Regions from separate parts of the Micromonospora sp. NBRC 107095 genome, predicted to be linked through region 2. Evidence: predicted binding sites of a transcription regulator. Region 2 holds the regulator's gene; the other holds the start of a gene.

Region 1 (11,123 bases), on a different contig from region 2:
GACCAGGCGGCCACCCCGTCGATCAGCTCGCCGAGCAGCCCGCTGCCGCGCCAGGTCGGCGTGACGTACACGGCGTAGATCACGGTCACGCCGGGTTCGTTCGGGGCGGTGGTGCCGCCGGCGTGCCCGACCAACCGGCTACCCGGGTCGGCGATGAACTGCGCGTTACTGGAACCCGCTGAGGTGTACGCGACCCGGGCGGCGAACTCGTTGTGCGGCCGGGCCGCCGCGTCCGCCAGGGTCTCCAGGAAGGCCAACGGCGCGTCGGCCAGCATCTCCAGGCGCAGTGCCCGCATCCGGGCGGCGTCCTCCGGCCGGACCCGACGGATCTCCGCGAGCCGCACTGCCGGCGAGCCCATGTCGGTGGTCATGTCCGCATGCCTACCACAGGGGACGGCCGCCTCCTCGTGAGCTGTGCCCGCTCGCCGCCATCTCGGCGCGGCCCCGCAGTGTGTCCGATTTGTGGCCGTGCGCGGCCGTCACTCCTCGTGTAGCGTGCGATTTCGGTCACCTCACTCAATGGCGGTCATCGATCGCTGAGTCGGTGGTCGGGGGCGCCCGGCTGCGCCGTGCGCCGGGTCAGGCAAGGCCGCGCAGAGTAAGGGAAGTGCACCGTGGCACAGGGCACCGTGAAGTGGTTCAACGCCGAAAAGGGCTACGGCTTCATTGCCGTCGACGGCGGTCAGGACGTGTTCGTCCACTTCTCCGCTATCGAGATGGACGGTTACAAGGCGCTGGACGACGGTCAGCGGGTCGAGTTCGAGATCGCCCAGGGCCAGAAGGGTCCGCAGGCCGAGCACGTACGCGTCACCGGCTGATTTTCCGGATCGTCGGCCCCGGTGGGTCGGGGCTGCGGCAGGGGCACCTAGCCGGGAAGATCGTGACCGTTCCAGCCGATGCCGAGGAGCGCTCATGACCGACCAGCCGCCCCCGCCCACGTCGTCCGCCGGGTCCGGGGAGCCGGATCCGTCCTCGCCCGCCGGCAGCCCCGGCCACTCCGGTCCGCCGCCCGGCTGGAATCCCGTACAGGGTGCAGGTCCGCCGCCGCAGGGTTGGACGTTCCCGCCCACCGGGGGTTACCCGCCCGGGTCGGGCCCCTACGGTGGGCAGCCGTGGTACCCGGGGCCGCCGGCTGGCTGGCATCCGCCGGGTTACGGGTTCGACCCGAACGACGCACTGGTCACACCGCCGGGCGCCGGCCTCGGCGGTTGGTTCGACAGGTGTGGCGCAGCGTTGCGCCGGGGCTGGCGGCAGTTGGTGCCGATCGCGCTGCTCACCCAGGTGCTGCCGGCGGCGGTGCTCTCGGTGATCTCGCTGGGGCTGGACCCGTCGGCGAAGTGGGCCGCCCAGGCCGAGTCGAGTCCGAATCCGGCACTTCCGGACAACTTCCTCGTTGAGCTGCTGAACCTTCTGGTCCTGCTGGTCGGCGGCAGCCTGCTGGTCGGGTTGGTGCAGGCCGTCGGTTGGGCCGCCGGCACCTGGGTGATCACCAAGCAGGCGGCCGGTCAACCGGTCAGCCTGGAGTCGGCGCTGCGCTACGGCCTGCGGCGGGCCCTCGGGCTGTGGGGCTGGACCCTGCTGATCGGCCTGCTGATCGGTGTGGGCCTCTGCTTCTGTGTGCTGCCGGGCATCTACCTGGCCTTCGCGCTGAGCATGGCCGGCCCGGTCTATCTCTTCGAGCGGCACAACCCGATCGGTCGATCGTTCCGGATGTTCCACGACCGGCTGGGCCTGCTGCTCGGTCGGGTCGCCCTGGTGGCCGCGGCGGTGATCGTCGGCACGGTGATCCCCGGCGTGCTGGAAGGGGTGGGCACCTCCCCGCTCGGAACGGACCCGTTCGCCTCGGCGGGCACCGCGGTCGGCGCGGTGGTCGTGATCGGGATCACCGCAGTGCTGGCCCTGCCCGCTCACCTGGCCCAACTCATCGGTCTGCTGGTGACGTACGCCGAGCAGCGGGCCCATGAGGCGCCGGTGAACACCGCCGTACTGGCTGCGGAACTCGGCTGAGCGGCGGCATCGTGCTTGCACTCGGCATGGGAGAGTGCTAAACAAGTCATTGGCACTCGCATACCGTGAGTGCCAATGGTCGGGACGGTGGGGCCAGGTTGCACCGGCGTGGAGACGCCGGGGCGACACATGGCCGGTCGTCGCGGGCTATCCGGCCCGGCCGAAGGACGTCGTCGTCGCCAGGTGGCGACGTCCCAAGGTGCGTACACCAGGCGGCCCATCCGGGGCACACATCTCGGGTGGCCCGTGAGTGTCCAGGAGGACAACGCCGTATGGCCAAGATGATCGCGTTCGACGAAGAGGCGCGCCGCGGCCTCGAGCGGGGCATGAACCAGCTCGCCGACGCCGTAAAGGTGACCCTCGGCCCCAAGGGCCGCAACGTCGTGCTCGAGAAGAAGTGGGGTGCCCCCACCATCACCAACGATGGTGTGAGCATCGCCAAGGAGATCGAGCTCGAGGACCCGTACGAGAAGATCGGCGCTGAGCTGGTCAAGGAGGTCGCCAAGAAGACCGACGACGTTGCCGGTGACGGCACGACGACGGCGACCGTCCTGGCCCAGGCCCTGGTTCGCGAGGGCCTGCGCAACGTGGCTGCCGGCGCCAACCCGATGGCCCTGAAGCGGGGCATCGAGGCCGCTGTCGCGAGCGTCTCGGAGGAGCTGTCCAAGCTCGCCAAGGACGTCGAGACCAAGGAGCAGATCGCCTCCACCGCCTCCATCTCCGCTGGCGACAGCACCGTCGGCGAGATCATCGCCGAGGCGATGGACAAGGTCGGCAAGGAAGGCGTCATCACCGTCGAGGAGAGCAACACCTTCGGGCTGGAGCTGGAGCTCACCGAGGGTATGCGCTTCGACAAGGGCTACATCTCGGCCTACTTCATGACCGACCCGGAGCGTATGGAGGCCGTCTTCGACGACCCGTACATCCTGATCGCCAACAGCAAGATCTCGTCGGTGAAGGACCTGCTCCCGATCCTGGAGAAGGTCATGCAGTCGGGTAAGCCGCTGCTGATCATCGCCGAGGACCTGGAGGGCGAGGCCCTCGCCACCCTGGTGGTCAACAAGGTCCGTGGCACCTTCAAGTCGGTCGCCGTCAAGGCGCCGGGCTTCGGTGACCGCCGCAAGGCCATGCTGACCGACATCGCCATCCTCGCCGGTGGTCAGGTCATCAGCGAGGAGGTCGGCCTCAAGCTCGACGCCGCCAGCCTCGACATGCTGGGCCGCGCCCGCAAGGTCGTGGTGACCAAGGACGAGACCACCATCGTCGACGGTGCCGGTGACGCCGAGCAGATCCAGGGCCGGGTCAACCAGATCCGGGCCGAGATCGACAAGAGCGACTCCGACTACGACCGGGAGAAGCTGCAGGAGCGGCTGGCCAAGCTGGCCGGCGGCGTTGCGGTCATCAAGGTCGGCGCGGCCACCGAGGTCGAGCTCAAGGAGCGCAAGCACCGCATCGAGGACGCCGTTCGCAACGCGAAGGCCGCCGTCGAGGAGGGCATCGTCCCGGGTGGTGGCGTCGCGCTGGTGCAGGCCGGCAAGACCGCCTTCGACAAGCTCGACCTGGTCGGCGACGAGGCGACCGGTGCGAACATCGTCAAGGTCGCGCTGGACGCCCCGCTGCGGCAGATCGCCGTCAACGCCGGCCTCGAGGGCGGCGTCGTGGTGGAGAAGGTCCGTAACCTCGAAGCGGGTCACGGCCTCAACGCCGCCAACGGCGAGTACGTCGACCTGCTGGCCGCGGGCATCATCGACCCGGCCAAGGTGACGCGCTCGGCGCTGCAGAACGCCGCTTCCATCGCGGCGCTCTTCCTCACCACCGAGGCTGTTGTCGCGGACAAGCCGGAGAAGACCCCGGCTGCCCCGGCTGGCCCGGGTGGCGGGGAAATGGACTTCTGAGTCCAGTTCCGACACACCGAACGGGGCGGGCCGCTGACGCGGTCCGCCCCGTTCGTCGTCAGGTCGGTAGGGGGCGCTGGTTGCGCCGTTTCTGTGCCCTGCTGTACGGCGGAAGCAGCTGGATCGGCGCGTCCACCATCTCCTGAGGTTCCTCGGCCATCGACGGCTCACCGTCGGTGGTCATCTCGGCCAGTTGCTCGGCGTCGCCGTAGTCGAGCCGGTCGAACGGCAGTTGACCGGGGAGTTCACCCACCGGTTTCCAGGTGATCGGCGGGCCGTCCTCGGTCTGGTTGTCATCCGTGGTCATGGCTGCCTCCTCTACCGAAACGGTAGGGGGCGTCGATGGCCGACGCGGGCGAACGGATCTACGTCCTGTTTGCCCCAGTTATGTGGTCGGTAGGGCTCTCCGGTACAGGAAGAAGACCCGCTCGATCCGCGCGCCGGCGCTGCCCGAATAGAACGGCACCGGGCCCACCCAGCCAATCTGTGCCCGGTCCAGCCCCGCCGCCCGCAGGTCGCGCAGGCAGCGCCGCAACAACACCCCACCGATGCCCGACCCCTCGGCGGCCGGCGCGGTGCCCATCGGCCCGAACCAACTCGGCCGCGACGACCCGTACGCGGCGAAGCCCAGCAGCTCGCCGTCCCGCTCCGCCAGGTGGCAACCGGCGTCCGCGCGCCCCACCGACCCGGCCAACTCGCCGTCCCAGGTACCGCCGAAGGTGGACCTGGCGAACGCCGTCAACGCCGGCAGGTCCACCGGCTCCGCCCGCCGTACGGTGACGCCCTGGTCGGCCAGCCGCCGCTGGGCAGCCTCGGTGGACCGCAGTGCCGGCGACCCGTCGTACGACAGGTCCGCTGTCATGTTCCAGGCGGTCCGGTCCTGCTGGTAGCCGAGCGCGAGGGCGGCGCAGACCGCCGGCGTGTAGCGGACGTCGACGCCCGGCCACGCGTAGTACGGCGGATTCCCGGCCAGCAGCACCTCGGTGGCCCCCCGCTCGGCGAGCACCCGCTCGGCCCGCTGGAGCAGGGCCCGGCCGACGCCCCGACGCCGCTGATCAGGGTGGACCGCGACCAGGTCCACATGCCCGATCCCCGGATCGGCCGACGACACCGAGCAGATCAGCGCCCCCACCAGGTCCGAGCCCCGGTACGCGCCGAGCCCGACCACCGGCCGGTCGGCGGAGGCCCGCGGCCAGAGCACGTCCACGATGGAAGCCGCCTCGGCGGCGTCCTCGGGCAGGTCGAGAGCCTGCTGGCAGAGGCGTACCACGGTGGGGGCCAGGTCGGCGGTCAGCTCGGTGACGGTGATCTCGGCGTCCATGGTCGCCGACCCTAGATCACCGGGTGCCGGGTCGCACCCCCCTACTACCGCTGGGCGGCGCGCACGGCGGCGTACGCGTCGACCTGGCCGGCGCCGGTCACGTTCGACGGCCCATCGCAGGCGTCGGAGGGGCTGTCGGAGCGGTACGTGGGCGTCGCCGCCGTGGCGGTGTCCCGAAGGATCTGCCGGGTCCGGTCCACGTCACCGACCAGCGCCGGGTTCGCCGACCACATCAACGCGACCACCCCGGCCACCTGCGGCGTCGCCATCGACGTGCCGTCCAGCGCGGCGTACGTGCCGCCCGGCATGGCCGACACCACACCCACCCCCGGGGCCAGCACGTCCGGCTTGCCCGAGCCGCCCGGCACCGGCCCGCGCGAGGAGAACTCCGCCACCCGCCGCTGGGCGTCCACCGCGCCGACGGTCAGCACGTCCGGGTACGGGGCGGGCGGGTCGTCGATCGAGGCGCACCAGGGGCCGGTGTTGCCGGCCGCGGCGACCACGAAGATCCCGGCTGCGTCCAGGGCGGCGGTGGCCGGCCGCAGGACCCGCTGGTCGCAACCCTCGATGGGTGGGCAGCCCCACGAGTTGGTCAGCACCTGCGGGGCGCGCTCCGGACGGCCGTCGGTGAACGGGTCGCCACCTGCCGGGAACGGCGCCAACATGAACTGGAGGCAGTCCAGGTAGTGCGCGGGGCTGCCGAGGTTGCGGTCCAGGTTGACGCAGCCCACCCACTTCGCGTCCGGTGCCACGCCGATGCCGTCCCGCCCGACCGCGCTGCCCACCGTGTGGGTGCCGTGCCCGCCCTGGTCGGTCGGGCTCCGGGTGTCGTCCCACGGGTCGTACCAGGAGTCGTCTCCACCACGGAACCCGGCGCTCAGCGCCGGATGGCTGCCGTCCACCCCCGAGTCGGAGCTGCCCACCACGATGCCCGTGCCGGTGACCCCGAGCTGGGACCAGACCCGGTCGGCGCCGATCTGGCGGATGTTCCACTCCGGGGCGGTGGGTCGGGGCACGTCGCCCCGGCTCTGCCGGGCCGGGGCCGGCAGCGGGCGTAGGCGCTGGCTGACCAGCACCCGGGCCACCTCCGGCCGGCCGGCCAGCCAGGCCCGCACCGCCGGGCCGCCGTCCACCTCCACCGCGTTGACCAGGTAGTACGACACCGGGTCGAGGCGCAGCCGGTTCACCTCCCGCAGCAGGTCGCCCTGGCTCTGTTCGGCGGTCGTCACGAGCCGCCGGTAGACCTCCGCCGCGCGGGCGTCCCGCCCGGCCTGACCCGGCGCACCGGCCGGAAGATCGCTCAGGTCGGCTTGGGCGCGCAGCACCACGAACAGTCGCTCGCCGTACAGGCCCGGCTGGCCGGGGCCGAGGTCGACCACCCCGAACGCCACCAGCAGCACCACCGCCGCCACCGCGGCGACCCGCCGGTTCGGGGTGCGTGCCGTCGGCCGGGCGAGCAGCACCGCGTACCCGATGGCGACCAGTACCGCGACGGCGAGCCCGACGCCGGCCGCGGCCGCCACCCAGAACGGGATGTCCCGGGTGCCAACCAGCAGCAGGGTGATCTCTTCCGGGTCGGTGAAGGCCAGCGGGCCGAGCGCGGCCAGGCCCACGAGCCAGCCGGTCGCCGCCCGGCCCGCCCGCCTGGCCTCGGCCGGGTCGGCCGCGGACCGCCAGGCCGCCGCCCAGAGCGCGGCCAGCGCGAAACCCACCGGCGGCACTGTCAGCAGCCCGGGAAGCTGTCCGCCGGACTGGCCGGCCCCGCCCGCGAGCAGCAGCAACGCCACCCCGGCGACCAGGCCGCCGACCAGCACCAGTCGAGCCGGCCGGGGCGGTCGACCAACCGCGAACACGGACCAGAAGGGGGCATCCAGCAGGGTCGCGGCGAGCACCCCCAGCGCGGCGGCCGCCAGCAACGCGAGCGCGGTCTCCAGGAGGCCGCCGAGCGCACCCAACCACGCCCACGGCAGCAGCAGCGCCAACCCGGCGGCGACCGCGAGCAGCGGCACCGGGCCGGGCCGGCGCAGACGTCTTCCGATCAGCGCCAGCTCTCCGACACCCTCAGGCCGGGTGGCGTCGCCGTGTCCGGCGGTCTCGGTCCGGGTGGCATCGCGGTGTGCGGTGGCGTCGGGCCGGGTGGCATCGCGGTGTGCGACGGTCTCGGGCCACGTGGCGTCGCCGTTCGCGGCGGTCTCGGGCCACGAGGGGTCGCCGTTCCCGGCGGGTGCCGGGCCGCCGACCGAGCCAACCGGCCCGGGGTACGACGACCGGCGCGCCGACCAGCGTACGGCGAGCGTGCCGAGCACCGCCGCGCCGGCCAGCGCGGCGAGGTACGCCTCGTGGTGCACCGGCGGCACGACCCGCAGCAGCGTGAGCACGCCGAGAGCGAGTGCCCCGATCAACCAGGCCCGCCCGGTGGCCCGGACCGCGAGCGACCGGGGCAGGACGGCCAGCAACAGGGCGGGCGTGCCGACCAGTACGACGGTGACCAGGCCGAGAACCGGCCAGAGCCAGCCGAGCCGGTCGCGCCCGAAGCTCAGCAGCACCTGGTCGGTGAGCCAGCCACCGGTCTGGGTGCCCACGGTGACCGCTACCGTCCAGCAGCCAACCAGCACGGCAGCGACCGCCGGCCAGGGGGACGTTCGAGCGCTGACTGGAGGGTACGCGGGTTGACCGTGCATCCGAGAACCTTACGACCACGGTGAACGGTTGCGGACCGAGTGCCACCTCGAAGAACCGTCGAGACCTTGGACAGTTTCCGTTAGCTCCTAACGGAAACTGTCCAAGGTCTCTGCCGGGCGGTGGTCGCGAAATGGGCATTTGGGGCCGTGCGGGGCGGGCGGCGAAATGTCGACGCGTCGGCCCGGCGGTTACGGTGGACGGGTGCGCGACCCCAATATCTCCCGATCCGTCGCCGGTCAGCTCTCACCGGTCCGCCGTGCGTCCGACCTGCGTCGACTACGTGCCGAGCGCTTCGATGTGCTGGTCATCGGCGGTGGGGTGACCGGTGCCGGTGCCGCCCTGGACGCGGCGTCCCGGGGCCTGAAGGTGGCGCTGGTCGAGGCGCGTGACCTTGCGGCGGGCACCTCCAGCCGGTCCAGCAAACTCATCCACGGTGGCCTGCGTTACCTGGAGCAGTTGGAGTTCCACCTGGTCCACGAGGCGCTCACCGAGCGCGGCCTGCTGGCCACCCGGCTCGCGCCGCACCTGGTCCGCCCGGTGCCGATCATGGTGCCGCTGCCGGCGGGGCGGGGTCTGCGGGACCTACCGGCCCGAGTCTTCCGCCGCTCGTACTACGGCGCGGGCGTGGCCGCGTACGACGCCTTCGCGGGGGTCTTCGGCGGTGGCCGGGGTATGCCGCTGCACCGTCACCTGACCCGGGAGGGTGCCCGGCGGATCTTCCCGAGCCTGCGGGCCGACGCGTTGGCCGGGGCCATCCGCTACTACGACGGGCAGGTCGACGACGCCCGGTTGGTGGTCACCCTGGCCCGCACCGCGGCCAGCCTGGGCGCCACAGTGGTGAGCAGTGCCCGCGCCGTCGGGCTGATCCGGCAGGCGCGCGAGGTGACCGGCGTCCGGGTCCGGGACCTGGAGGTTCCGCCCGGGTCACCGGACGCGGAGTTCGAGGTGCAGGCCCGCACCGTCATCGCCGCCACCGGTGTGTGGAGTGACGACATGTCCCGGATGCTCAACGACGTGGGCCTGCGGCCCGGCGTCCGGGTGCGCGCCTCCAAGGGGGTGCACCTGGTGGTGCCCCGCTCGGCGATCACCGGCGAGACGGGGCTCATCCTGCGGACGGCGAGTTCGGTGCTCTTCGTCATCCCGTGGGGCGGGCACTGGATCATCGGCACGACGGACACCGACTGGCGGCTGGACCGCTCCCACCCGGCCGCCTCGGCCCGTGACATCGACTACCTCCTCCAGCAGGTCAACACGGTGCTGGACCGGCCGCTGACCACCGCCGACATCGAGGGGGTGTACGCCGGGCTGCGGCCGCTGCTGGCCGGCGAGGCCGACTCGACCTCGAAGCTCTCCCGGGAGCACGCGGTCTTCGAGCCGATGCTCGGGCTGTTGCTGGTCGCGGGCGGCAAGTACACGACGTACCGGGTGATGGCGTCGGACGTGGTCGACCGGGCCGCTCGCCGCCTCGGTGGGGCCCGCGCGTCGCGCACCGCCGACCTGCCGCTGCTCGGCGCCGACGGGTACCCGGCGATGTGGCGGGACCGGGCCGACCTGGCCCGCCGGCACGGCGTGCCGGTGGGGGTGGTGGAGCACCTGCTGGAGCGGTACGGCACCCTCACCCTGGACCTGCTGGCGCTGGTGGACGCCGATCCACTGCTGGCGTCTCCGCTGGCCGGTGCTCCGGAGTACCTGGCGGCGGAGGTCGCCTACGCGGCGCGGGCGGAGGGTGCGCTGCACCTGGAGGACGTGCTGACCCGACGGACCCGGATCTCGTTCGAGACCAGCCACCGGGGGTTGGAGTCGGCGGAGCACACCGCCGAGCTGATGGGGGCGGTGCTCGGCTGGGATGCGGCCACCCGGGCCCGCGAGGTCGAGCACTACCGCGCCCGCGTGGAGGCGGAGCGGCAGTCCCAGTTGATGCCGGACGACGCGGCGGCGGACGCCGCCCGGCTGGGTGCTCCGGACGTCCGGGGTTATGCGGCCGACCGGGGCGGCGACGACGATCAGGCGGAGCTGCGACAGTCCGCTCGATGACGAATTGCGACGTTACCAATGGGTAACTATCGATACCGACCCGGATGGTGGTTTCGGACGCTACCTACGGTGGGGTAGGTTTCCGCGCGTGCAACACCGCGCCCGCCCTCGTCTGCTCGGACCCCTGCTCGCCGTCGCGCTCGCCAGCGCCCTGACCGGGTGCTCGCTCTTCGACCGGGACAAGCCGAGCAGCCCGGTGGAGCAGCCGACCGGCACGGCGGGCGGATCGCAGCTGGAGATCCCCACCACGGTCGCCGCCGGCCAGGTCAGCCTGCTCCAGCGGCTCGGTGAGGACGGGCCGATGCGCACCCTGAGCGTCGAGCGCAACGGCGCGTGGCAGTGCGTCGACTGCGCCGGCGACGGCGTGACCTCCCGGGGCACCCTCGCACCGGAGCTGACCGAGCGGCTCCAGGTGCTGCTGGCCAACCCGGCGCTGGCCGACGAGACCGATCAGGCCCGGCGGTACCGGACCACCTGCATCGACGCGCTGACGTCCAGCCTCATCACCTCGACCGGGCTGATCACCTCACAGGACTGCCCCGGTGAGGAGCTCACGCCGGTCGCCGGGGAGATCCTGCTGCTGCTGACCCAGGCCACCCCGGCCGAGGTCAAGGGCTGACCGCAGCCGGTCAGAGCACCTTGCCCGGGTTGAGCAGGCCGGCCGGGTCGAGCGCCGACTTGATCGCCTGATGCACCCGGACGCCGACCGGCCCGACCTCCTGGGCCAGCCAGTCCCGCTTGAGCAGCCCCACCCCGTGCTCGCCGGTGCACGTGCCGCCCAGGTCCAGGCCGAGCCGCATGATCTCGTCGAAGGCCCGTCGGCCCCGCGCCACACTCGCCGGATCGGCCCGGTCGACCACGATGTTTGGGTGCATGTTGCCGTCCCCGGCGTGCCCCACCACGCCGATCGGCACCTCGCACTCGGCGGCGATCCGGGCGACCCCGTCCAGGAGCGCGGCGAGTGCGCCGCGCGGCACCGCCACATCGTCGATCACCAGGCCGCCGTTGCCGCCCGGGTAGGTGTCCGCCGCGAACTTCTCCATCGCCGGGTGGGCCAACCGGCGGGCCTGTAGCAGTGCCGCCGCCTCCACCGCGTCGGTGGCCGCGTAGACCTCGTCGGCACCGACGGCCTCGCACACCTCGGCCAGCACCGCCAGGTCGTCCGCCGCCCGGGTGCCGGTGTC
Region 2 (11,123 bases):
CTTCGGTGCCTCGTACGAACAGTGGCAGAACCGCTGGCGGCAGGTGCTGGAGACCAACCTGACCGGAGCCGGCAACGTCATCTGGTGCGCCGCCCAGCACATGCGGGAGCGCGGCGGGCGGATCGTCAACGTCTCGTCCCGGGGCGCGTTCCGCGGTGAGCCGCACCAGCCGGCGTACGGTGCCAGCAAGGCGGGGCTGAACGCGTTGGGTCAGTCCCTCGCGGTGGCGCTCGCGCCGTACGGCATCGCGGTGGCCACCGTCGCACCGGGGTTCGTGGCGACCGACATGGTCACCGAGTATCTGCGCGGTGATGAGGGCGCCGCCATCCGGGCGCAGAGCCCGTTCGACCGGGTGGGCCGGCCGGAGGAGATCGCCGCCGCGGTGCACTGGCTGGCCTCGCCCGAGGCCGAGTGGGCCTCCGGCACGATCGTCGACCTGAACGGGGCTTCGTACCTGCGCAGCTGACCTCGCGACCCAGGCCCGGTGCGGCGTTCACCGACGGACCGGGCGGTGCGCTGCGCCTCCTGCGGGCGGACGGCGGATACCACGGTGAGCGTGATGCCTGTCAGCCATCTTGATGACTGACAGGCATCACGCTCACCGGAGTGGGCGGCCCCGATCCCGCCCGAACCACCGGCCCGCAGGCCGCGCCACCAGCGGCCGAAGCGCACGCGGGCCCAGGCGGGCGGCCGAAGCGAGCGGCTGCCCAGGGTCGCGGTGGGTCGGCGGTGGCCCGGCTACCAGCGGCCGAGCCGGGTGGCGAGCACACTGAGGGCCGCCACCCCGGCCGTCGAGGTGCGCAGCACAGCCGGCCCGAGGCGTACGGGTCGACCGCCGGCGTCCGTGAAGGCGCTCAGCTCGGCCGGGGCGATGCCACCCTCCGGGCCGACCACCAGCACGATCTCACCGGTGGCGGGCAGCTCGGCGGTGGTGAGCCGGTCCTCGGCCTCCTCGTGCAGCACGAACCCGGCGGCGGCACCGGCGATCCGGCGGGCCACCGTGGCGGTGGACTCGTCCGGCGCACCGGCCACCACCGGCAGCCACGGTCGGCGGGCCTGCTTGGCCGCCTCCCGGGCGGTGGCCACCCACTTCTCCCGGGCGCGTACGCCCCGGTCGCCGCGCCACTGGGCCACCGAACGCGACGCCGCCCAGGGGACGATCTCGTCCACCCCGACCTCGGTCATCGCCTGCACGGCCAGCTCGCCCCGGTCGCCCTTGGCGATGCCCTGCACCACGACGATCCGGGGGACCGGCGCGTCCGCGTACCCCCGGGAGGTGACGGTGACCTCCAGGCTGCCCCGGCCGACGGCCGTGACCACGGCGGCGGCCGTGCCACCCCGGCCGTCGGCGAGCAGCAGCTCCTCGCCGACGCGCAGTCGCTGCACGGTCGCGGCGTGGTGCCCCTCCGGGCCGTCCAGGGTCAGCGTGCCGCCGGTGGGCAGCGCCTCGACCAGGAACAGCGGCGCGGACACTCAGGCGTGCCCGTTGAACGCGTCGCGCATCCGGGAGAAGAAGCCACCCTGCTTGGACAGCTCGGCGACCTCCTCGCCACGGGTCTTGGCGAAGTCGCGCAGCATCTTCTCCTGGTCGGCGTCGAGCTTGGTCGGGGTCCGCACGTCGAGGTGGACGTAGAGGTCACCCCGGCCGGTGCCGCGCAGGTGCGGGACGCCTCGGGCCCGCAGCCGCAGCGTGCTGCCCGGCTGGGTACCGGGCTTGACGTCGACCGGCTCCTCGCTGTCCAGCGTCTTGATGGTCAGCCGGGTGCCGAGCGCGGCGGCGGTCATCGGCACGGTGACCCGGCAGTGCAGGTCGTCGCCCTTGCGCGAGTAGACGTCGTGCGGACGTTCGTGGATCTCCACGTAGAGGTCGCCGGCGGTGCCGCCGCCCGGGCCGACCTCGCCCTGCTGGGCCAGCCGGATCCGCATGCCGTCCTCGACCCCGGCCGGGATCTTCACGGTCAGCGAGCGGCGGGTGCGGACCCGGCCGTCACCGGCGCAGGTCGGGCAGGGGTGCGGGATGGTGGTGCCGTAGCCCTGGCACACGGTGCACGGCCGGGCGGAGACCACCTGGCCGAGGAAGGTGCGCTGCACCGACTGCACCTCGCCCCGGCCGCCGCACGCCTCGCAGGTGGCCAGGTGCGTGCCGGCGGCCGTGCCGGCACCGGAGCAGGTGGTGCAGAGCACAGCGGTGTCGACGGTGATCGGCGCCTCGACGCCGAACGCCGTCTCGTGCAGGTCGAGTTCGAGCCGCAGGATCGCGTCGGCTCCCGGGCGGGTACGCGGCCGGGGGCCGCGGGCGCCGCCGCCCGCACCGCCGAAGAACGCGTCCATGATGTCCTGGAAGCCGACGAACGGGCCGGCTCCACCGGGGCCGCCCGGGCCACCGGCGCCGCCGCCCGGGGCGAGCGGGTCGCCACCCAGGTCGACGATCTGCCGCTTCCGGTCGTCCGAGAGGACCTCGTACGCGGCGTTGATGTCCTTGAACTTCTCCTGAGCCTCCGGGTCCGGATTGACGTCCGGGTGGAACTGGCGCGCCAGCTTGCGGTAGGCGCGCTTGATCTCGTCATCGGAGGCTTCCCGGCTCACACCGAGAATGCCGTAGTAGTCCCTGGCCACTGCGTTCCGTGTCCTCATGTTCGTCTCGCGTTGCGCCGGTCGGCGGCCGCAGCCGGCCGCATCGGCCCTGACCAATCAGTTCTGGGCCAGCAACTCGCCCACGTAGCGTGCCACGGCGCGCACCGTGGCGATGTTGCCGGGGTAGTCCATCCGGGTGGGCCCCAGCACCCCGAGGCCGCCCACGATGGTGGTGCCCGGGCCGTACCCGGTGCTGACCACCGAGGCGGCGCGCAGGTTGTCGAACTCGTTCTCGTCGCCGATCAGCACCCGGGTCGTGCTCGGCTCGGTCTCACCGATGAGCTTGAGCAGCACGACCTCCTCCTCCAGCGCCTCGAGGATCGGCCGCAGCGAGCCCTGGAAGTCGAGCAGGCCACCCCGGGTGAGGTTGGCGGTGCCGGCGAGGGCGATCCGTTCCTCGTGCCGTTCGACGAGCGTCTCCAGCAGCACGCTGGCGAGCGTGGTCATGGTCGGGCGCAGCCCGGTCGGTGCTTCCTCGACCAGCGCCTGCACCAGCGGTGGCGTCTCGGACAGCCGGGCGTTGGCGAGCTTCTCGTTGATCAGTCGGCGCAGGTCGGTGACGTCGTCGGCGGGCACCGGCCCGGGCAGCTCCACGAGTCGCTGCTCCACCCGGCCGGTGTCCGCGATCATGACGAGCATCAGCCGGGTGGTGGAGATCGGCACCAGCTCCAGGTGACGCACCGAGGAGCGGGCCAGCGACGGGTACTGCACGACGGCGACCTGCCGGGTGAGCTGGGCGAGCAGCCGCACCGTGCGGTGCACCACGTCGTCGAGGTCGACGGCGCCGACCAGGAAGCGCTCGATGGCCCGCCGCTCGGCCGGGCTGAGCGGCTTGACCCGGGACAGCCGGTCGACGAAGAGGCGGTAGCCGCGGTCGGTGGGCACCCGGCCGGCACTGGTGTGCGGCTGCCGGATGTAACCCTCCTCCTCCAGCACGGCCATGTCGTTGCGGACCGTGGCCGGGGAGACCCCGAGCTGGTGCCGCTCGACCAGCGCCTTGCTACCGACCGGCTCCTGGGTGGAGACGTAGTCTTCGACGATGGCGCGGAGCACTGCGAGTTTCCGGTCGTCGAGACCCATCCTCCGCACCTCCTGTCGCACGTCGGCCGCCGGCGCCCTGGGCCGGCCGAGCCGTCCTGGCACTCGACTGTAGCGAGTGCCAGTCTACGTCGGCAGGCCCGCCGACGCGATGATCAACGGCCACCGGTCGGTGCGGCCCGCGCCACCGCACTGGGCCGATCGGCCCGCACTGCCGGGCGGTGTCGCTCTGGTGCGACGTTGCCACGGGCCCCTACCGTGACATCCATGACTGAACCTCCTCGCCCTCCCGGTTCGGGTGAGCCCGGCAACTACCCGCCGGAGCCGACCTCCCCGGGCCCGTTCCCGTCGGCCGAGCCGCCCACCGCACCACTGTCCGGCGCGCCCGGCCCGGCCGGCTATCCCCCGGCCGGTGGCTATCCGCCGCCCACCGGTGACCAACCGCCGTCAGGTGGCTACCCTCCGGCAGGCGGCTATCCCCCGCCCGGGGGCTACCCGCCCGGCGGCTATCCGGCCGGTGGGGCCTACGGCGGCCCCGGCGGCGGCTACGCCAACAACGAGGACAAGACCTGGGCGTTGGTCGCCCACTTCGGCGGCGCGCTCGGCGCGCTGATCAGCTTCGGTCCGCTGGGCTTCGTCGCCCCGCTCATCGCCTACCTGGCCCGCGGCCAGCAGTCGCCGACCGTCCGGGCGCACGCCCTCGCCGCCCTGAACTTCCAGATCCTCTGGTCGATCATCGCGTTCGTGCTGCTCTTCGTGAGCTGGTGCCTGCTCTTCCTGCCCAGCATCGCCGTCGTGGTGATCCAGATCCTGTTCGGGATCATCGCCGGCGTGAAGGCCAACGAGGGCACCCCGTACCGCTACCCGATGACCGCCAACTTCATCAAGTGAACCGAACCGGCCGCTCCCCCGGCCGGTTCGGCACACCGCCGCCCCCGCTCAGGGCAGCAGGTCGCGGACGACCGCGTCGGCGAGCAGCCGCCCGCGCAGCGTGAGCACCGCCCGGCCGGCGGCGTACCCGTCGGCGGCCAGCAGTCCGCCGGCCAGCGCCCGCTCGGCACCGGCCCGCCCGGCGGCGTCGAGCACCGCCAGCGGGAGACCGCTGGCCAGCCGCAGCCGCAGCATCACGTCCTCCATGTGCGCCTCGTCGACGGTGAGCACCTCCCGGGCCAGCCCGGGAGACGCACCGGCGGCCAACCGCTGGGTGTACGTCGTGGGGTGTTTGACGTTCCACCAGCGCACCCCGCCGACGTGGCTGTGCGCGCCCGGGCCGAGGCCCCACCAGTCCGCACCGGTCCAGTAGAGCAGGTTGTGCCGGCACCGGGCCTCCTCGCTGCGGGCCCAGTTGGAGACCTCGTACCAGGAGAACCCGGCCGCGTCGAGCGCGGCCTCCGCCGCCAGGTAGCGGTCCGCGGCCACGTCGTCACTGGGGTACGCCAGCTCGCCGCGCCGCATCCGGGCGGCGAGCCGGGTGCCGTCCTCGACGATCAGGGCGTACGCGCTCACGTGGTCCACCCCGGCGGCGACGACCTGCTCCAGCGAGGCGGCGAAGTCCTCGGCCCGCTCCCCCGGTGTGCCGTAGATCAGGTCCAGGTTGACGTGGTCGAACCCGGCGTCGCGCGCCTCCAGGGCGGCCGCGGTGGCCCGGCCGGCGCTGTGGGTACGGTCCAGGATCGCCAGCACCCCCGGGGAGGCGGACTGCATGCCCAGCGAGATCCGGGTGTAGCCGGCCGCCCGCAGCAGCTTCAACGATTCCGGGGTGACCGACTCGGGGTTGGCCTCGGTGGTCACCTCGGCGTCGGCGGCCAGCCCCCAGGTGCGGTCGATGCCGTCGAGGATGCGGGCCAGGTCGTCGGCGGGGAGCAGGGTGGGCGTGCCACCGCCGACGAAGACGGTGTCGACCCGGGGCGGTGGGTTGTCGCCCAGCACGCGGGCGGCGAGCGCCAGTTCGGCCAGGACGGTGTCGGCGTACCCCTCGCGGCTGGCACCGCCGCCCAGCTCGGCGGCGGTGTAGGTGTTGAAGTCGCAGTAGCCGCAGCGACTGGCGCAGAACGGGACGTGCACGTACACGCCGAAGCCGCGCGCGCCGACCGCTGCGGTGGCGGTGGCGGGCAACGATCCGTCGACGGGGACGGTCTCACCATCTGGAAGGACGCCGGGCATGGCCACTAGTGTGCCCGGCATGACCTCTCCCGACGTCCTCGTGCGGGTCGCCACGGCCCGTGGGGTGACCACCCTCACCCTGGACAGCCCACACAACCGCAACGCGCTCTCCACGGCTCTGATGACCCAGTTGCTGGCCGGGCTGACGGACGCGGTGGCCGACGAGGCGGTCCGCGTGATCGTGCTCGACCACACCGGCCCGGTCTTCTGCTCCGGGGCGGATCTGAAGGAGACCGCCATGGCGTACGCCAGCGGGACGGTGCCGGCCGGCATGTTGGGTGACGTGCTCGCCGCGGTCTGGGAGTGCCCGAAGCCCGTGCTGGCTCGGGTGGCCGGGCCGGCGCGGGCCGGTGGGCTCGGCCTGATCGCCGCCGCCGACCTGGCCGTCTGCGCCGACGAGGCGACGTTCGCGTTCACCGAGGTCCGCATCGGGGTGATCCCGGCGGTGATCTCGGCGACCGTGCTGCCCCGGCTGCACCCCCGCGCCGCCGCCGAGCTGTACCTGACCGGCGACACCTTCGACGGTCGCCGGGCCGCCGAGATCGGCCTGGTCACGGCGTCGGTCCCGGCGGACGGGCTGGACGACGCGGTGCGCGGCTACTGCGACTCGCTGGTGCGCGGCGCGCCGGGCGCGTTGGCCGGCGCGAAGGATCTGCTGCGCCGGCCGGCCACCGCCGAGCTGCGTGCCGAGCTGGCCCGGCTCTCCGCCGTCTCGACCGGTTACTTCCTGTCCGACGAGGGACGTGAGGGGGTCACCGCGTTCCGCGAGAAGAGGTTGGCTCGGTGGGTGCCCGCTCCGGACGATGCTTCCGCTGACCATGCCGGGTAGGACCGGGGTGCCGCCTTCGGTTGGCGGCACCCCGGTCGTCGGTGGGATCACCAGGCGGTCGCGCCGCCGTCGACCGGGTAGTTCGCCCCGGTGATGTACGACGCCCGGTCCGAGGCGAGGAAGACCACCAGCTCGACGACCTCCTCGGGGCGCGCGAAGCGCTTGAGCAGCGTCTTGGCGGTGATGGCGTCCCGCGCCTCCTGGTTGTCACCGAGGTCGCGTTCGCTGGCCGGGGTGAGGGTGGGCCCGGGGCTGACCGCCACGGCGCGGATCCCGTGCGGCGCGCCTTCGAGCGCGAGCTGCCGGGTCATCCCGATGATGCCGGCGTTCGCGGCGGTGTGACCGACCATCGGCGGGACGTGGCCGCCGATCGTCCCGGCCATGGAGGCGGCGCTGATGATGACGCCGCCACCGCGCCGGACCAGGTGCGGCCAGGCGAACTTCGACACGAAGTACGGAATGTCGAGTTCTCCGGTGATGGTGTAGCGCCAGTCCGCCACGGAGAAGTCGGGCATCGGGCCGAAGCGGAGCGCTGCCGCGTTGTTGTAGACCACGTCCAGCCCGCCGTAGGCGGCGGCAGCGTCGTCGACGAGCGTGCGTACCTGCTCGGGGTCGGTGAGGTCGACCGGCGCGATGCCGGTCATCTCGCCGCCGGCACGGCGGACGAGGTCGACCGTCTCGTCGTTTCCGGCGACCTGGAGGTCGGCCCCGACGACCTTCGCGCCCTCGCGGGCAAAGGCCAGCGCTGCGACGCGGCCCAGACCACCCCCGGTGCCGGTGATCAGCACGACCTTGCCGTCAAGCATTCCCATGACACTCCTCCTCGTTCGGTGACCGACTCGCCCAGGTGGTGGCGGTCAGTCGGATTGACATGTCAACAGGGTTAAGTCCTTGATTGGTCAATCGCTTCCCGCCGTCGCGTACCCAGTGACGCTCCCGACAACCCGGCACCGGGCAGGTGACAGAACCAGCGAGCAGGTGAGATCGCCACCGAAGCGGGAACGTCGCCAACCGGTACGCGACAACGGAGCCGGTCCGAACCGGTCCGAGGCGCCCGAGTCGGGCCCGAACCGCTCGGACGACCCGGAGAGGGCGTGCGGGGACGTACGCTTGGCGGACTGTCGATCTGGGGGTGTGGGTGCGAACTCGGGCAACCGTGGCGGGTGGAGTGGTGCTCATCCTCGTCGCCGTGATCGCGATCTGGCTCGTCGTACGGCAGGTCGGCGACAACCTCACGCTGCCGCTGGTGGCCCGGAAGTGCACGGTGCAGGCCGATGGCCGGGTCGCATTGGACGCCGACCAGATGGCCAACGCGGCGACCATCGCGGCGATCGGCGCGAAGCGTGGGATGCCCGAGCGGGCCGTCGTGGTCGCGCTCGCCACCGCGTACCAGGAGTCCGGGTTGCGCAACCTCGCCGACGGCGACCGCGACTCGGTCGGCCTGTTCCAGCAGCGACCGAGCCAGGGGTGGGGCACCCCGGCGCAGATCCGCGATCCGCGCTACGCGGCCAACCGGTTCTACGCGGCCCTCAAGAAGGTGCGCGGCTGGGAGAAGATGCGGGTCACCGATGCCGCCCAGCGGGTGCAACGCTCGGCGTTCCCCGAGGCGTACCAGAAGTGGGCCGACGACTCCGAGGTGCTCAGCCGGGCACTGCTCGGCGACGCCAGCGGCGCTGTCGCCTGCACCGTGGGGCGCACCCCGGCGATGTACGGCGCGGCGGCGGCGGCGCAGCTGACCCGCAACCTGGTGCTGGACTGGGGGTTGAAGGGCACCGACCCGACCGACCCGACGGGGTTGGCGGTCACCCCGGGCGACCAACGCGACGGCTGGCGGTACGCGCACTGGCTGGTGTCACACGCCCAGGACCACGGGGTGAAACGGGTCCGCTTCGGCGACCTGGAGTGGACCGCGCGCAACGGCTCGTGGGGCCGGGTGGACGGGCAGCAGAGCCCGGCCGGGCAGGTGGTGGCCGAGGTGTTCAACGAGGGTTGACCCGACCCGGATCTCCTAACCGGCAGTGACCGCACAATCCGGCAATATGCATGAAATCCGGCTATTGATCGCCTTGATCTCACTCTGTGCGTTTCTCTCGCTGCGTGGGGTCCCGCTGCGGCCCAATCCCCCAACACACCCTCCCCGATGCCTGGGCCACCGCGTTACGATCGGCGGCCTGTGCCAGAAAAGGTTTCACCTCATGGGGAGGGGTACGACGCGGTGTTCGATTACGGCGACCGGACCGGTTACGAACCGATCAGCGACATTGACCGCAAGGAGTTCCACGAGCAGGGTTTCCTCCTGCTGCGCAACGTCCTGACCGAGGACCACCGGGCGGCGCTGGAGGCGGCGGTCGACCGCGTCTACGCCGAGGAGCAGGCGAAGGGCACCACCAAGAAGGACGGCACCCTGCACCTGCTGGGCTTCCTGGAGCGCGACGAGCTCTTCGGTGAGCTGCTGACCCACCCGATCGCCTTCCCGTACATGTGGGGGCTGGCCGGCTGGAACATCTACACCCACCACAACCACCTGGACGTCACCCCGCCGGCCGCCGAGCCGGAGAAGCCGTACTGGGGTTGGCACCAGGACGGGTACCGGCAGAACTCCGACCCGGAGACGATGGACCCGAACCTGCCCCGGCCGATGTTCTCGCTGAAGGTCGCGTACGTGCTGTCGGACCTCTCCGAGACCGGCCGTGGCGCCACCAAGGTCATCCCGGGCAGCCACCTGTGGAACTCGCTGGACCGTCCCAAGGACCTCAGCGTGCACAACCCGGACCCGGAGGGCACGGTGGAGATCACCGCCAACCCGGGCGACGCCTTCATCTTCGACCGCCGGCAGTGGCACTCCCGCTCGACGAACCTGTCGACCATCACCCGCAAGATGCTCTTCGTCGGCTACACCTACCGGTGGATCCGTCCGCTGGACGAGCTGCACCCCGACGTGAACGGCGAGTGGTACCGCAACCGCACCCCGGTCCAGCGCCAGCTGATCGGTGAGGGCACCCACACCGCCAACTACTGGGGCATCAACTGGGACGGGTACGTCGACGACGAGATCCCGCTGCGCAAGGAGCTCAAGGAGCGCGGTCTGCTCGACCGCAGCATCCCCTGGCTGCGCTGATCACCTGCGTCTGAGAACGGCCCCCGCCACCGTTGGCGGGGGCCGTTCCGTATCCGCTTCCGGGCCACCGGGCACTGGCGTGTCGTCCCGGCGGCACGGGACGGTCAGTTGACGTCCCGGCGCAGGGGCAGCAACACGGCGATCGCAGAGGCGGCCACCGCGTACGCGGTGAGCAGGAGAGCGCCGGCCCCTGGTGGGAGGAGGTGGACGGCGCCGCTGCCGAGTTCCGCGGAGATGGCGTCGGCGACATAGGTGAAATCGGTGAGCGCGGCGGTGGCTCCGCCGGGCAGGATCGGGTACAGCGTGTTGACACCCGGGATCATCATCAGCACCGGCTCCCCCACGTACAGATAGCCGGTCACGACACACAGCGCCGCGATCTGGTGGTGGACGAGGGCGCCCACCCCGGCCCCGAGGAGCAGGTAGACCACCATCGCGACGGCGATACGGCCGAGCAGCGCCAGCACTGTGCTGGCGGGCAGACCGAGTGGGACGCCGCGGGCGGCAGCGACGACGAACAGCGCCACCGCGGCGGTGCCCGCGAGGACGAGCCCGTAGGCGAGACCGACCACCACGTACGTGGCGAGTTTGGCGGTGAGCACCCGCCCGCGGCGCGGCGCGAACAGGAAGGTGACCGCAGCGGTCTGGTGTCGGTGCTCGGAGGTGACCGCGAGGGCCCCGGCTGCGGCCGGCACGAACGCGGTGTAGCCGAGGATGCCGAGGATCGCGCGGAGGCCGGCCTCGGTGTCCAGACCGGGCATCGGCGGGTCGAAGTTCTCCGGCCCCGCCAGCGCCATGGCCCCGAACATGCCGCCGCCCAGCGCAGCCGCGGTGAGCAGTAGGCCGCCCCACATTCGGGTGGCCAGCAGCCTGCGGAACTCTGCTCTGATCAGGAGGTTCATCAGTTGACCGCCTTGTCCCTGGTGAGGTGGAGGAAGAGTTCTTCGAGACTGGTGGTCTCGACGACCAGCTCGTGCACCCGCACGTGATGGGCGGCGGCGAGGTCGGCGATGACCGGCGCGTCCAGCCCCCGTACCCGCAGCCGGTCGGGCCCGACGGCCTCGACGTGCGGTGCCGGGCCGCCGTTGGCCGGGGCGGCCGTCAGGACGGCAGCGAGCGCGTCCACGTCGGGTGAGGTGACCAGCACCGCCGGCGGGCCGGCGAGCCGGGACCAGGGCCCGGCGGCGACGAGTTCGCCACGCCGGATCACCACGACGTCATCCACGAGCTGCTGGATCTCGCCGAGCGCGTGGCTGGAGATCAGGACGGTGCGACCCTCGTCGGCGAACTGACGCAGGAAGCCGCGCAGCCATGACACGCCTTCCGGGTCCAGGCCGTTGC

What was found. Region 2 encodes HrcA, which represses chaperone genes, less so after heat shock. Its sites were predicted from a motif close to GGTTNGCACNCTCNNNNNGAGNGTGCNAACC; they were not measured.
Region 1: the regulator HrcA is predicted to act here: its motif matches at 2,055-2,085, upstream of groL (chaperonin GroEL).

The regions. Positions count from the first base shown of each region.
Region 1 is NZ_BSTU01000006.1:325,715-336,837, reverse strand. Features, by position in the region: gene QSK15_RS27310 (GNAT family N-acetyltransferase) at 1-371, opposite strand, end outside; gene QSK15_RS27305 (cold-shock protein) at 615-818, shown strand; gene QSK15_RS27300 (hypothetical protein) at 913-2,007, shown strand; gene groL (chaperonin GroEL) at 2,280-3,902, shown strand; gene QSK15_RS27290 (hypothetical protein) at 3,961-4,209, opposite strand; gene QSK15_RS27285 (GNAT family N-acetyltransferase) at 4,288-5,223, opposite strand; gene QSK15_RS27280 (S8 family serine peptidase) at 5,268-7,904, opposite strand; gene QSK15_RS27275 (glycerol-3-phosphate dehydrogenase/oxidase) at 8,122-9,939, shown strand; gene QSK15_RS27270 (hypothetical protein) at 10,028-10,558, shown strand; gene QSK15_RS27265 (FAD-binding oxidoreductase) at 10,569-11,123, opposite strand, start outside.
Region 2 is NZ_BSTU01000003.1:606,819-617,941, forward strand. Features, by position in the region: gene QSK15_RS19620 (SDR family NAD(P)-dependent oxidoreductase) at 1-466, shown strand, start outside; gene QSK15_RS19625 (16S rRNA (uracil(1498)-N(3))-methyltransferase) at 739-1,473, opposite strand; gene dnaJ (molecular chaperone DnaJ) at 1,474-2,616, opposite strand; gene hrcA (heat-inducible transcriptional repressor HrcA) at 2,692-3,714, opposite strand; gene QSK15_RS19640 (DUF4870 domain-containing protein) at 3,940-4,563, shown strand; gene hemW (radical SAM family heme chaperone HemW) at 4,612-5,835, opposite strand; gene QSK15_RS19650 (enoyl-CoA hydratase-related protein) at 5,855-6,664, shown strand; gene QSK15_RS19655 (SDR family NAD(P)-dependent oxidoreductase) at 6,712-7,476, opposite strand; gene QSK15_RS19660 (hypothetical protein) at 7,797-8,657, shown strand; gene QSK15_RS19665 (phytanoyl-CoA dioxygenase family protein) at 8,880-9,782, shown strand; gene QSK15_RS19670 (ABC transporter permease) at 9,887-10,684, opposite strand; gene QSK15_RS19675 (ABC transporter ATP-binding protein) at 10,684-11,123, opposite strand, start outside.